One region of the Bacillus sp. JJ864 genome, then DNA from elsewhere that is predicted to be linked to it. Evidence: riboswitches for the same ligand, from Rfam matches in the RefSeq annotation. Region 1 holds a riboswitch; the other holds the start of a gene.

Region 1 (7,960 bases):
GAATTATAGAGGTAGCGCAAGATAAAGAAGTAATTTTAGTTGGCTGGTCACTCGGGGCATTGGCCGCTCTTCAAGTGCATCATTTATTGCAAACGAAAGGGATTGTTTTACTAGGAGGAACAGCGAAATTTACAACAGATTCTGATTACATACATGGCTGGAAACACTCTTTTGTCGACCGAATGAATCGAAATCTTTTGAAACAAAAAGATGATACGTTGAAACGATTTTATATGAGTATGTTTTCAAAGGCGGAGCAGGAAAATGGACAGGGCGATGCATTTTTGAAAATAGCGGAACAATTTCAAGGTGATTCGATTCGTTCTTTGCAATGTGGACTCCATTATTTAAAAGAAACGGATGTTAGAGAACAGCTATTACAAATAGATGTGCCAGTACTACTTCTTCATGGAAAAGATGATGTGATTTGTCCTCTCTCTGCAGCGGAGTATATACAAGGAAAAATAAACGCATCACTCACGATTATAGAAGAAGCTGGACATGCACTTTGTTTCACACAAACAAAGCGTTGTGCAAAAGAAGTGATACAGTTTGTAAAGGGGATAGAGCGAAATGATTAACAAGACGTTGTTACAAAAACGATTTAATCAAGCTGCTGTATCCTATGATCAATATGCAAATGTTCAAAAAAAGATGGCAGATCAGCTGCTTGCTCATATGAAAGAACATTACGACGAAGCGGCACAAATTCATATTTTAGAACTTGGCAGCGGTACAGGTTATGTTACAGAGCAACTAGCAACATCCTTTCCAAAGGCAACGATTACAGCTGTTGATTTTGCAGAAAGTATGATTGCGAAAGCAAAAACAAGGTGTAATGTAGAGGCTGTTACATTTCAATGTGAAGACATTGAACGTATTACGCTTCACGAACAATATGATGTTATGATCTCCAATGCAACATTTCAATGGTTAAATGATTTACCAGCTACATTAGTAAATTTATATGAAAATTTACGTGAAGATGGTGTGCTGTTGTTTTCAACATTTGGAAATGAAACGTTTCATGAGCTTCATACATCATTTCAGCGTGCGAAAACAGAGTATGCAATAGAAGGTACTACAACTGTTGGGCAAAGCTTTTTTACAGGATTACAGTTGCAACAATTATGTAAAAGAATAACAGGGGATATACATATTACTGAAACATGTTACACAGAGACGTTTGATACAGTTCGTGAATTTTTACAATCGATTCGTAAAGTTGGAGCAACGAATAGCAACGAAGAATCTTACTGTCAAAGTCCTTCTGTCTTTCGCAGTATGCTCCGCATATACGAACGGGATTTTACAGAAGGTGAACGAATTACAGCAACATATCATGCTTTATTTTCTTATATGAAAAAAGAGGGGAAGAGAAGAAATGAAACATGTACAAACGAAAACAGATTGGAAGCAAATCGCATTTGAAGTATTAGAGGGAAGAGATGTAACGAAAGAAGAGGCACTAAGTATTTTACAAGCAAATGATGAAGAAGTTTTAGAAATTATGAATGCGGCGTATACGATTCGTCATCATTACTTCGGGAAAAAAGTAAAATTAAATATGATTATTAATACGAAATCAGGGTTATGTCCAGAGGATTGTGGGTATTGTTCTCAATCAATCGTATCCGAAGCTCCGATTGATAAATATGCTTGGTTAACACAAGAGAAGATTGTCGAAGGTGCACATGAAGCAATCAAACGTAAGGCAGGCACATATTGTATTGTAGCTTCTGGCCGTCGCCCAACTAATAAAGAAGTAGATCATGTTATTGGAGCGGTAAAGGAAATTCGCGAAACAACTGATTTGAAGATTTGTTGCTGTCTAGGATTCTTAAATGAAGATCAAGCGCACCGCCTTGCAGAAGCTGGCGTGCATCGTTACAATCATAATTTAAATACGCATGTAGATAATTACGAAAGTATTTGTTCAACTCATACGTATGACGATCGCGTTGATACGGTTGAAAAAGCGAAGCATGCGGGTATATCACCGTGTTCTGGTGCTATTTTCGGAATGGGGGAAACGGAGGAACAACGCGTAGAGATTGCATTTGAATTAAAGCGTTTAGCTGCGGATTCTATTCCATGTAACTTCCTTGTTTCTGTAAAGGGAACACCGTTAGAAGGACAAAAAGAATTAACACCAATGCAGTGCTTGAGAGTATTAGCAATGATGCGCTTTGTGAATCCGTCAAAAGAAATTCGTATTTCTGGTGGACGTGAAATTAATTTACGAGCTGTTCAACCTCTTGGTTTATTTGCGGCCAACTCAATCTTCGTTGGTGATTATTTAACAACTGCTGGCCAAGAGCCAACAGCAGACTGGGGAATGATTGAAGATTTAGGATTTGAAATTGAGGAATGTGCATTATAAATCCCCTGATAATTTGAGAAGAAAGCTCTCTATGAAGGAGCTTTCTTTTTTTGTAAATAAAATGTAATAAAGCGTATATAAGTGTTGTAATCATTGGGTTTGTAAAGAAATGAAGTAATATGTATTTGAATTTCCCATTCTGCAATTGTACATAGTAAGAGAGAATTTAATGGTGATTTGGGGGATTCGCATGCATAAATATATATTAGCAGTGATGAGTTTTCTTATTTTATTAAAGGCGGTTAGTGCAGATTCAGTAAAAGCTGCTGAAAATCCTGAACAGAAAGATTTGCAAAAGAGGGTCGAACAGCATTTTCGGCACCAAGCTGCGTATTTTGGAATCGATACAGAGGGAAAAAATTTAAAAGAAGTGCGGGAAGAGCTGCAAATTTTACAAGAAGAACAGGGGGAAGGAAAAACGGAAAAATAAAAAGAGGCAGAAGCCTCTCTTTATTTTATACTTGAAATGTAATCGGTTTTTCCCACATTAATGGGTAGCTTCACTTCACCCCGCTCAAACGGCTGGTAAGAAGTAAGAGCAGAAAGAAAATCAAACCAGCCATAAGAGCCCGATTGGTTCAACTAACCTCTTGTGAGGAAAAGCGTCTCACAAGAGGAAGTTTTACTTTATGCCCATTGGCGGGATAGGTTTGCCATTTCAATCGCTGCAACCGCAGATTCCCAGCCTTTATTGCCAGCTTTTGTGCCAGCACGTTCAATTGCTTGTTCAATCGTTTCGGTTGTTAAGACGCCAAAGATAACAGGGATTTCTGTTTGTAATGAAAGGGAAGCTACGCCTTTTGCCACTTCATTACAAACATAATCATAATGCGTTGTTGCGCCGCGTATCACTGTTCCAAGTGTAATAACAGCATCGTATTTTCCGCTGTTTGCCATTTTCTTTGCGATTAACGGAATTTCAAATGCACCAGGGACCCAAGCAACATCAATGTTGTTTTCTTCTACTCCGTGACGTTTTAAACCGTCTAATGCGCCGCCTAATAGTTTGCTTGTAATAAATTCGTTAAAACGACCAACAACAATACCTACTTTTAATCCTGTACCAACTAAATGACCTTCGAATACCATCATGTATCTCTCCCTTAATTTATATAAATTTATTTTCATTTTTCCAACACAGAAGTCGCTCCTATGCAAAGAAAAATAAGACCTGCTCTCGCATTCTCCCTTTATTTTAAACTTTGCATGTGGCAGGAAAAGGCCCTGACCGCTCCTATGCGCGGCCAGACGCTCTCACCCTCTCCTAAAAAAGGGGGGGAATGTTCACTTTTTAATTTGTAGTTATATATTATAAATTTAATAAATGACCTAATTTTGTTGATTTTGTTTGTAAATATGCTTTATTCTCTTCTTTTGTCGGCATTTGGAGCGGCACGCGCTCTACAACTTCTAAATCATAACCTTGTAAGCCTGCGATTTTACGTGGATTATTTGTTAAAAGGCGAAGCTGTTGTAATCCTAAATCTTTTAAAATTTGTGCGCCAATTCCGTAGTCACGAAGATCAGCTGCAAAGCCAAGTTTTTCATTTGCCTCTACAGTGTCGTAACCTTCTTCTTGCAGTTTATATGCTCGCAATTTATTTAGCAGCCCAATGCCGCGTCCTTCTTGACGCATGTATAGAAGAACCCCTTTTCCTTCTCGTTCAATTTGAGCGAGCGCTGCATGAAGCTGCGGACCGCAGTCGCAGCGGAAAGATCCAAATACATCGCCGGTTAAGCACTCAGAATGGACACGTACAAGCGCTGGTTCGCCTGTAGAAACATCGCCTTTTATAAGAGCGATATGTTCTTGATTATCTAAAGAATTGGAATAACCAATTGCCCGAAATGTACCAAAGTCAGTTGGTAGTGTAATTTCGACTTCGCGTTGCACGAATGTTTCATGATGACGACGATACGCAATTAAGTCTTCAATTGTAATCATTTTTAGATTAAATTGCTTGGCGATTTCTAATAAATCAGGCACTCGTGCCATCGTTCCATCTTCATTTATAATTTCACAAATAACGCCTGCTGGCTCTACACCGCATAATGTAGCTAAATCTACAGCAGCTTCTGTATGCCCGGCGCGGCGAAGAACGCCACCTGCTTTTGCGATTAAAGGGAAGATATGTCCAGGGCGTTTAAAATCACTGGCTGTCGCTTCCGGGTTTAATAGTTCACGTACAGTTGTCGCGCGTTCATGAGCGCTAATACCAGTTGTCGTCGAAATGTGATCGACGCTAACTGTAAAAGCTGTACCGTGTGAATCTGTATTTTGTGAAACCATAGGTCCTAATTCTAAACGATCGGCATATTCTTCTGTAATGGGAACACATACAAGACCGCGCCCATGTGTAATCATGAAGTTGATTGTTTCCGGTGTAATATACTCGGCTAAAGAAATAAAATCCCCTTCATTTTCTCTATTTTCATCATCGCAGACGATAACAACTTTTCCTTGTTTTAAATCTTCTAACGCTTCTTCAATTTGATGAAACATTTCATTTCCTCCCTTATAGGAACCCATTGTCTTGTAAAAAGTTTTCTGTAATAGAGCTCTTTTTAGATGTTGGCTGTGTAATAAAACGTTCAATATATTTTCCAATCATATCGCACTCAATGTTCACAATATCGCCAGCAGTTTTTGTTCCGATGACTGACTGACTTAATGTGTGTGGAATGAGAGAGATTGTGATGGAAGATTCATCAATGCCAAAAATCGTAAGACTCGTGCCGTCAATGGCAACAGATCCTTTTTGTAAACAATAACGAAGCAATTCATTTGGTAATTGTATTTTGTAATATACAGCGTTATAGCTTCGTTTTTTATCAATAATTGTTCCGGTGCCGTCAATGTGTCCTGTTACAAAATGCCCACCGAAGCGGCCATTTGCACTCATAGCACGCTCTAAATTTACTGCCCAGCCACGGCTAAGTAATTGGAGAGACGTTGCTCGCATCGTCTCGGGCATGACATCAACGGTAAAAGAAGTGGGGGTAAAAGAAGTGACAGTTAAACAAATCCCGTTTACAGCAATGCTGTCACCTAAGTTTACGTCTGTCAAAATGGTCTCTGCCGAAATTGTCAGTTTCATAGCTTTGCCAGTTTGCTGCATATTAGCGATTGTTCCGAGTTCCTCAACAATTCCTGTAAACATAAGGCACCTCTTTTCTTGGGGTGGCAACGACTTTTATATCATCACCAATTTGTTCCATCGATTGAATGTGCAGCGTGAGTGCATTTTCTAGTTGTGTAAAACCATTTCCGCCAAAACAGGTTGGGGCTTCTTTACCACCAATTAGCTTTGGGCTAATATAAGTAATCAGTTCCTGAAAACATTTTGCTTCTAAGAAACTTGCATGAACTGTTTGTCCGCCTTCGACAAAGAGAGAAAGAATATTTTTTTCTCCGAGAAGATCGAGCAGTTCGTTTATTTCAATATGATTCGTCTTCATTTGCAATACAGATACCATATCTGATTGAAATTTTGAAATTTTCTCTTTTGAAACGTCACTTCCAACGATAACCCATGTTGGCGTCTCACCATTTGTAATTACGTGAGATGAAAGCGGGGTTCGTAAATGTGTATCAAGTACGATGCGAATTGGACTTTTTCCGCCATTTACAAGCCGCGTTGTTAAATGCGGGTTATCGGTAATAATTGTATTTACACCGACGAGAATGGCATCGTGTGTATGGCGATAACGGTGTACATTGGCACGTGCCTCTTCGCCTGTAATCCATTTACTTTCTCCTGTACGAGTAGCGATTTTTCCATCTAAACTCATTGCTGTTTTTAATGTGACAAATGGCCGCTTTGTTCTCATGTAGTGGAAAAAGTAACGATTTAATTCTTTTGCTTCTTTTTCCAGTACACCAATTGTTACATCAATTCCAGCTTCCTGTAATCGCTTGACACCTTGACCTGAAACGAGCGGGTTGCTATCGAGTACTGCAACAACGACTCGTTTGACGTTCTTTGCGATGAGAAAATCACAGCAAGGAGGCGTTTTTCCGTGATGACTGCACGGTTCTAGCGTTACATAAACTGTTGCACCGTGGGCATTTTCACCAGCCATGCGAAGAGCGTGAACTTCAGCATGTTCAGTTCCTGCTCGTAAATGGGACCCCACTCCAATGATATTCCCGTCTTTTACAACAACAGCACCGACCATAGGATTAGGACTTGTTTGCCCAGCTGTATTTTTTGCTAATTGCAAAGCAAGTGCCATATATTCTTGATCTGTCATAAACTCACCTCTCCTAAAAAAATCAAAAAAACCCCAAGGATAGAATCCTTGGGGTGAGAGAGACGATGTTTCTAGAAATATAAGAAGGATACGAAAGTACACTGAAGAAACCTAGCATTGACTGATAAGTTTGCATAGAAAAGAAGCCCAGCAACTATCTATTTTTTTACATGCTAGTGTTATTGTATGATTTCAGCAAAGAAAAGAATGGTATATGAAAGAAAACATATGCATGTTTAAAAATAAACAGTACAAATGCGCATGCTGAAATAAACGTAGTATCCTATTATACGTACTAGAAAACATATCCTTCTCCCATCCAGACTATACTGTCGGCTCTAGAGTCTCACTAGATCCACCGTTTTCAATTAGAAAACGGGTCACGGACTTAGAAGTGTGCACTTCATCACCGCCGGTTGGGAATTTCACCCGACCCCGAAGGATGCTGTTTGCTCACATTATAGCACAAAAAAGACAAAAGGCTATAAAAAAATATTTAAATGTAAAGAATTGTATGAAAATAAAGGAGGGGGGTAAATTTACGTTAGCGAGGAGAGTAAATTTGTTATACTAGTGTAGAAAAATTTTATATAGTGTTTAAAACGAGGTGAAAGTATGAAATATATTGCTGTAGGAATAGGCGGCGTGATCGGAGCTTTAGCTCGCTATGGAGTAGGACAGCTCTTTGAAATAACATCTTTTACTGGTTTTCCATTCGCAACATGGTTAGCTAATATGAGTGGAAGCTTTTTATTAGCATTTTTAACGATGTCTATCTTTCGAATGAAACAAGTGTCACCGCTTATGATAAGTGCGATTGGTACAGGGATAATTGGTTCCTATACAACGTTCTCAACGTTTAGTGTAGACACGCTGAATCTATTACAGCATGAAGCGTTTAGGGTGGCTTTTTTATATGTGAGCGCAAGTATGATAGGAGGATTGCTTTTCTCTTTTGGCGGATTTTATGTTGGAAATAAACTATATGAACGCAGTGTGAGGAAAGAAGGAAACGTATGAATATTTTACTTGTCAGTATCGGTGGCTTTTTCGGTGCAATTGCCCGTTTTTATATTAGTACGATAGCGAAAGAAAAATATGGGGATTCTTTTCCTTATGGAACATTTTTTATAAATATAATCGGTTCGTTTTTACTCGGCATGTTATACGGTGCTGAAGTAGCTAAAATGTGGATATTATTATGTGGCACAGGATTTATGGGGGCATTTACGACATTTTCGACATATCAACTTGAAATGATACAATTGATACATAAACGAGAAGGGCAAAAGGCATTCCTATATTTTGTTATGAGTTATGTAA
Region 2 (7,960 bases), on a different contig from region 1:
TTTTTATAGGACAAGCAGAAGGTGCTGCTGAAGAAAAACAGTGGACGTGGCCGGTAGAGGGACGGATTAGTGATTATTTTGGAACGAGAAATGGAAAGCATTTTGGCATTGATATTGCTGCACCAATAGGCACTTCAATTGTAGCTATGCATGATGGCATTGTAACAAAATCTTATTTTTCTAATAGTTATGGTCATGTTGTATTTATTAAACATAGAGATTATGAAGCTGTATATGCACATATGAATAAACGACTTGTGAGGGAGGGAGAAGAGATTTTGCAAGGGCAAATAATTGGACAAGTAGGGAATACAGGACATTCTAATGGAGCGCATTTACATTTAGAAACTCATAAAGGATCTTGGACAATAGCGAAAACATATGCGGTTAATCCGCTGCAAATACTTGGGGAAAAACAAAATACGGTAGCATCTGCTTCTGTATATGTTGTACAAAAAGGGGATACACTATTGAGCATTGCTAGGAAGTTTGGTACAACTGTTGGAGAATTGAAAGTGAAAAACCACTTACAAAAAGATAACATTTATCCTTCGCAAAAATTACATATTAATTGAAAAAAGAGCTAGGAAGACTAGCTCTTTCGTTTGTTACCAAAAAATAAACAGGCAGATAAATCCGGAAATTGCTAAATAGCTATAATAATAAAATACTTTCGCCCTTGTTTTTTCTTCTGTTCTAAATAGGACAATAGTAGGTTCAATAAGGCCGATAACAAAACAAAGCAGGCCAAGTAACATACAGCCAAGGGATAGTGAGTACAAAGCAATTTGGACTTGAAATGGAACGATCAGTTTTAATACAAATGCAATCAGTGCAGTATAGCAGATTGTTCCAATATACATATTTAATGTTGTGTTGGAACGATAACCCGGCAGTTTTTTAAAAAATGGTCTAGAAACAATCTCTATCTCTAAAGATGTATTAGTTTGAACAATTTTCTCTGCCTTCTTTCCTTGATGAAACAAAGAAAGGATCCAATTCCGTTCCCCCTGAAAGACGAATTGGGTTTTTGTTAAATAATGATCGATTTTGACTTTTCTCCAGCTTTTCCATGGGTGTCGTTCGCAAAGCTTTAGTTTACTGTCTGAGTTTTTGTCATATTGGTATATGCTAATTCCATGTATATCAAAGGCAGCATAATATGTGTCTCTTGAGAATTTTCCTGAGTCAACAGGACAATAGAACAGTAATTCTTTTTTTAAATAAAAATATTCTTTGCGAAGATTTTTTTTCATAACTTCTTGAATTGATTGTTTTTTTTCTTTACTCATGACATTTCCTCCACTGTAAGAAAATGCTGTTTTCTTAACAATATCATATCTTATCACTTTCGCATATGAATGGCTAGAGAATTGCCAACAATTAGGGACAAACACGAAAAAATGTTCTTTTTTGTCATATTATTTACTAGTCATTAGAATGTCATGCAATGTGAAGGAAAAAGAGGCATTTTCATTCACATTGTTTAAAAGTTGTTGTATAATGATGAGGAAAATAGAATATCGGTCTATCTTCGGGGCAGGGTGAAAATCCCGACCGGCGGTGATGAACACATGTATTTGTTCTAAGCCCGCGAGCCGTTAAGGCAGGATTTGGTGCGATTCCAAAGCCGACAGTACAGTCTGGATGGGAGAAGATGGAGGTTCAAGCGTTCAAAAAAGATAAGCATTTGAACGTCTATTTGATGTACCTAAAATTTCTCCCTTTGCGTTTCGGATGCAAAGGGTTTTTTTTATCTAGAATTTTAGGGCATAGCAGAACCTTTCCACTTTCCATGAGATGATCGATGGAAAAGGAGAAAGAATTATGAAACAACAAAAGAGTGTAGTAAAAATGATGAGCATTGCGATGCTATCGAGCATTGCGTATTTGCTAATGATGCTGGATTTTCCATTTCCAGGATTACCACCGTTTTTGAAAATTGATTTTAGTGATGTCCCAGCATTAATTGTAGCAATTATTTTTGGGCCGCTTTCAGGTGTAATTGTAGAAGCGATAAAAAACGTTCTTTATTATGGTATCCAAGGAAGTTTAACGGGAGTGCCAGTAGGGGAAACGGCGAATTTTATTGCTGGATGTCTTTTTATTCTTCCGGCATCTATTTTGTTCCGTAAACATCGCACAATTAAAAGTTTAACAACTGGATTGATGTTAGGGGCAATTTGTATGACACTAATTATGAGTGTACTAAATTATTTCATCATTTTACCAGCTTACACTTGGTTCTTAGGTCAACCTGCTATGTCTAGCGGTGCAATGCGTCAAATGATTGTGGCAGCAATTTTACCTTTTAATTTAATTAAAGGAATTATAGTAACAATTGTGTTTGTTCCTTTATTTTCTCGATTAAAAGTATGGGTGTTTGCAAAAATGAAAAATGCATAAATAGAAGATTTTGCATCAGTGGATATTTTTCTGCTGATGCTTTTTTATCCTGTAAAAGCCTGATTGCCGACAAGTTTCCATTCGTTTAGAAGGGGTATTATTTTTTATAGAATAAAAAATAACCCTCATCATTTGAGGGTTATTTCTGGAGGCTATTCAAATTTTAATGCGTCGCCGTCGAATGCTTCATCTGCCACTTTAATAGAATCTGTTGGGCAACCTTCAAATGCATCCATCATATCATCGATTAATACATCTGGAATTTCAACGATACCTTGGTTATCGTCTAATGTTACGAATGCAATACCTTCATCATCGTAATCATAAATATCTGGTGCAGCAGCTCCGCAAGCTCCACATGCAATGCAAGTATCTTTATCAACAATTGTATATTTTGCCATCTTTGAATTACCTCCTCGAGAATATATATATAAAAACACTGATAAAAATTCTAATCTTATTGTAAAACGGTTTTTATAACTTTTCAATACAAAATTATAATGATAATGCTTATCAATTAGATCTGTCAACTAATTTCTTTAGTCATTCATGATGTTTTTAAAATATCTAAATAAGTTGCATTTTGTTACAATGGTAGTAGAAGTAGAGTGAAAGGATGGAAGCGACATTGCAGCTACAATATACTGTACTATACTGTTTAAAGCAATTAAAAGGTGAACGGACAGTTTCTTCCATTTATCACCTTTTAAAAGGAAAGCGTTCTTCACAAACATTTCAGGATGGGAATATGTTTCATCTTTCCTTTTTATTTGGTGTATATAAATCTTTAAGACGTCATGATTATGATAAACAGATTGAAACATTATTAAACGCACAACTTATTACATGTGTACATGAAAATACTTACATTTTATCCGAAGTAGGAGAGAAACAATTAAATGAATGGGAGAAAATATTTTACTTCCCGAAACATTTACATGGCCTGCATTACGGTGAACTTGGAGAGAGTTTTTGGAAAAGATTATCCTTAATTATACAAACTGTATCAAATTTAAAGCAGCAAAATGTGAAATTTCTTCCGATTCAACAAGATACAGAAATCACGATTTGGGTAAAACGATTTATTATGAGCTCTTCTGTTTCAAGAGAATATTTAGCGGAACAGTTATATAAAGAAATAAATTTAATATTAATGAATGTGACTTCATTAGAAGCGACTATTTTAGTGTACCGTCTCACGGGATACCATCGTATTGGTTATACAACAGATCAGCTTGGCGATATGATGAAGCAAGATGCACTTCGCGTATATCTTTTGTTTTGGGGAACAATTCATTTCATCATTCAACAAGTGCAACATCAGAACCAGCAGTTTCCATTGTTAACAGAAATCATTGCGTATCCAAACGAAAAAGCAGATTTATTTAGTATATCCACACAAAAAACGTATCAATTATGGAAACAAGGAAGAACTATGGATGAAATTGCGCGGATCAGGAAATTAAAAGTTGCAACAATTGAAGATCATATTGTAGAAATTGCATTACGTGAGAAAGAATTTCAGGTGGAGCATTTTATAGAAAAAGAAAAAATGAAGCAAATACAGAACATGATTGAGAAGTTACAGACACGGAAGCTGCGAATATTAAAACAAGCTGCTGGAGAGCATGTTTCCTATTTTGAGATTCGTCTTGTATTAGCTCGAGTAGGGGGATTATATGAGACTTGAAGATATTTTATATCAGTGGTTTGGATACCGAACATTTCGATCCGGGCAAAAGGAAGTCGTTGCAGATTTATTAAGGGGAAACTCTGTTGTAGCGATGCTGCCAACTGGAGGCGGAAAATCACTTTGTTATCAGCTGCCAGGTCTTGTACAAGATGGAACGGTACTGATTGTTTCACCATTATTGTCTTTAATGGAAGATCAAGTTACACAATTAAAATATATAGTGAAAAATCAAGTTATTGCTCTTAATAGCTTTCGGACAATAATAGAAAAAAAAGAAGCGATGCGGCGGTTGCATTCCTATAAATTTGTCTTTGTATCTCCTGAAATGTTGCAATCAGATGTGTTGCTAAAAGAACTAAGAAAAATCCATATTTCTTTATTTGTTGTGGATGAAGCACATTGTATTTCTCAATGGGGATATGATTTTCGAACAGATTATAAAAAGCTAGATCAAGTTATTGCATCAATGGGTTATCCGCCGGTTCTTGCTTTAACAGCTACAGCTACGAAAGAAGTATTACAAGATATTATTGAAAGCTTACATTTGAAAGATGTGAAGCAGCACTTATATTCGATTGATCGTCCTAATATCGCTATGAAAGTCGAGTTTGTACAAACGATTCAAGAGAAAAAAGAAGCATTATTATCTTATGTGAAATATTTACAAGGACCTGGAATCGTTTATTGTTCAAGTCGGGCTTGGACTGAACGCCTTGCAGCGTACTTAAGAGATGAAGGTATTGATGATATTGCATATTATCACGGGGGAATGGAACACGAAGAACGGATGTTAATTCAGCAACAATTTATGAACGATCAACTGCAAATTGTTGTCTGTACAAGTGCGTTTGGTATGGGAGTAAATAAGCAAAATACACGGTATATTATCCATTTCCATTATCCAATCAATATAGAATCTTATTTACAAGAAATTGGACGAGCAGGCCGTGATGGAGAACCGAGCATTGCTATTTTGTTATGTAGCCCGCTTGATCATGATTTGCCTCTCTCCATTATTGAAGAAGAATTACCAAATGAACAACAAATTCGTTTTTTATTTTCTTTATTGCGAGAAACAGCCCCACAAACGAAAGTGTTATCGTTAGAAGATATAGAAGAAATTTGCTATAATGCAGCGGGGTTAAATGAACAATACTGGAGATTTATTCGATATCATTTCGAAAAGATGAAAATCATCCAACATAGGCAATTGATGACTGAATTCTTGTCAGATGAGGCTGAGCAGAAATTAATTACAGAAGTAAGAACGCGGCTTTATAATAAATATGGTCAACTAGAAACGATGAAAGAATGGATATGGCGAACAGATTGTAAAAGAGAAGCAATTCTTTCTAAGTTTGGATATGTAAAGGAAATACAGCCGAAAAATTGTTGTAATTGTTGTGGGATTCATATGGAAGATTATAAAAAAAAGCAAGCGAGACAACCTGTTTTCGACTATAATTGGGAAACAGAGTTACAATTGCTCTTCGGATTTAGAGGGAAGGAATGATGGATATACGTAAGAAAAGTATTGAAGACATGAGCCCAAAAGAAATCCGACTGAATTTATATATTACACAAGCAATTGTTATATGTGTGGGAATACTATTAGCGTATACATTCTTTCCGAGTATGGATACATTTTTGAATTTGTGGTCCTGGGATTTTTCATCTGTTTTTTTTATAGGTGGAGGAGTAGCTTGTAGTATTGTTTTGTTGGATTATATTGCAATGAATCTTTTTCCTGAATCATGGTTTGATGACGGTGGAATTAATGATCGCATGTTTCAAGGCATGTCTGTTTTTCAAGTGTTGGCTGTTACTCTTTTAATCGGAACAGCAGAGGAGTTTTTATTTCGTGGTGTGATACAAACATATTTTGGTTTAATTTTTGCGAGTGTGGTATTTGCTGTTTTACATATTCGCTATATTACCAAGCCGTTTTTATTTTGTTTTGTATTGCTGATTAGCATTGTTTTTGGTTATGTGTTTCAATATACAGGGAATTTATTAATTACAATTTTTGCGCATTTTTTAGTCGATTTCATAATGGGGTTACAATTAAGAAATCAAACGAAAGATGGTGGTGACCGAGATGACGACGAGACAGACAACAGAGTTTGAGGAGAATATGGAAGAGTCAACGCAAACAGAAAAAGAGGGTTTACCGCCGCGTAGTGAAGTTCATAAAGACAAAAAAAATAAAAAATCAAAATTTAAAATAAAGCATTTTTTTGTTCGAATTTTAACAGTATTATTTATCCTGCTCCCGATTGGGGTTTTATGGTATACAGAGCGTTACATTGCGGAAAAAAACGGAAAATCAAGTACTGATTCTGAACATAGTGCATTTGAAGTTATTTTTTATGATTCAAAAAAGAAAACAAATCATGAATCAAAATCATCAGAGACATTTCAGTTTCATACGGTAAAAGAAGGAGAAACCTTGGAAGAGGTTGCAAAGAAATATTTTCCGAACGAAGATGGAATAGCGATTATAAAGAAATACAATGAGGTAGCAGGAGAATTAGAGCCAGGACAGGTGTTGAAAATTCCGAAGAAGACAGGGTCAGAACAGAAAAAATAAAAAGAAAATTTTATCCTGCTATTCGCGGACAGTAAGACCCCCATCTCATGATTATGAGGAATTTGAAGAAGAGAGGTGGGGGATAACTGCTCAGTCGTAACAATCTTATTTTTACAGGAAGTTATTCTTCTCTCTTCATAAATTGATGTGGTCATATTCTGTTAAGAAGAAAGATGGGGAAAGTGTATGACATGGATAGTGTTAGGTTGTTTCATTTTATGTATTGTAATTGTTTGTTTTATTATGATGTATAAAGAAGCGATACGTGATACATTGTTAGAGCACAGCATATCATTTGCGAATTTCCCAATAAGTTTTGGAGAAGTTCGAATTTTTTTCATTTCAGATATTCACAGAAGAACGGTATCTCAATCTTTAATACAGAAAGTAAAAGGAAAAGTAGATCTTGTTATTATAGGTGGGGATCTAGCGGAACGAGGGGTACCTCTATCACGAGTAGCTGATAATATTAAACGGTTAAATGAACTTGGACAAGTATATTTTGTTTGGGGAAATAATGATTATGAAATTGATTTTCACGAATTAGACGCGTTACTTCTTCAAAATGGCGTGAAAATTTTAGATAATACAGGGACTTTATTTGAATCGGAGCTTGGAGAAAAAATATGGTTACTAGGTGTCGATGATGTAGGTTTGAAGCGTGATCGATTAGATTTAGCGTTAGCGGATTGCGAAGAAGAGGGCTTTCGCATCCTTGTGAGCCACAATCCTGATATTTTATATAAATTAAATGGAACGGAACGTATTTCTTGTATATTAAGTGGTCATACGCACGGTGGACAAATTCGGTTGTTTCATGCTACACGTTTTTTGAAAGGTGGAATGTATGAATATCCACATACGACTTTGTTTGTAAGTAATGGTTATGGAACAACATTTGTACCACTACGGTTTCGAGCTCCTGCACAAACGCATTTGATTACATTACGAAGAGAAGATTGACGTTGTTTTTTAAGGTGGGAAGATATATGCCAAATTCAACCGGTAAATATAATATTAAAGCAATTTCCAATATGCTCGGTATACATCCAGGAACATTGCGAGCTTGGGAAAGACGATATCAAATCATTACACCGAAACGTAATGATGCTGGACATCGTTTATATACAGAAGAACATGTTCAAATTTTTAAATGGCTTATTAATAAACTGAATCAAGGTTTTACCATTGGACAAGCAGTAAATTTATTAGAAAATAATCAATTGCAAAATCACAATTTATTAGAAAAAGAATATAATAAAGTAGAACTT

What was found. Region 1 has a riboswitch for FMN ahead of ribD (bifunctional diaminohydroxyphosphoribosylaminopyrimidine deaminase/5-amino-6-(5-phosphoribosylamino)uracil reductase RibD). Riboswitches for the same ligand answer to the same signal wherever they lie in the genome.
Region 2: linked by a shared signal. The riboswitch ahead of V7024_RS13025 (ECF transporter S component) and the one ahead of ribD (bifunctional diaminohydroxyphosphoribosylaminopyrimidine deaminase/5-amino-6-(5-phosphoribosylamino)uracil reductase RibD) in region 1 are both predicted to bind FMN.

The regions. Positions count from the first base shown of each region.
Region 1 is NZ_JBALLY010000042.1:4,308-12,267, forward strand. Features, by position in the region: gene V7024_RS08025 (alpha/beta fold hydrolase) at 1-581, shown strand, start outside; gene bioC (malonyl-ACP O-methyltransferase BioC) at 574-1,431, shown strand; gene bioB (biotin synthase BioB) at 1,385-2,383, shown strand; partial or broken gene V7024_RS08040 (hypothetical protein) at 2,574-2,874, shown strand; gene ribH (6,7-dimethyl-8-ribityllumazine synthase) at 3,011-3,472, opposite strand; gene V7024_RS08050 (bifunctional 3,4-dihydroxy-2-butanone-4-phosphate synthase/GTP cyclohydrolase II) at 3,693-4,886, opposite strand; gene ribE (riboflavin synthase) at 4,900-5,544, opposite strand; gene ribD (bifunctional diaminohydroxyphosphoribosylaminopyrimidine deaminase/5-amino-6-(5-phosphoribosylamino)uracil reductase RibD) at 5,525-6,637, opposite strand; FMN riboswitch at 6,941-7,084, opposite strand; gene V7024_RS08065 (fluoride efflux transporter FluC) at 7,253-7,657, shown strand; gene crcB (fluoride efflux transporter CrcB) at 7,654-7,960, shown strand, end outside.
Region 2 is NZ_JBALLY010000078.1:33,180-41,139, forward strand. Features, by position in the region: gene V7024_RS13015 (peptidoglycan DD-metalloendopeptidase family protein) at 1-575, shown strand, start outside; gene V7024_RS13020 (hypothetical protein) at 609-1,292, opposite strand; FMN riboswitch at 1,527-1,663, shown strand; gene V7024_RS13025 (ECF transporter S component) at 1,828-2,406, shown strand; gene V7024_RS13030 (ferredoxin) at 2,559-2,807, opposite strand; gene V7024_RS13035 (helix-turn-helix domain-containing protein) at 3,035-4,096, shown strand; gene V7024_RS13040 (RecQ family ATP-dependent DNA helicase) at 4,086-5,612, shown strand; gene V7024_RS13045 (CPBP family intramembrane glutamic endopeptidase) at 5,612-6,226, shown strand; gene V7024_RS13050 (LysM peptidoglycan-binding domain-containing protein) at 6,198-6,689, shown strand; gene V7024_RS13055 (metallophosphoesterase) at 6,876-7,652, shown strand; gene V7024_RS13060 (MerR family transcriptional regulator) at 7,679-7,960, shown strand, end outside.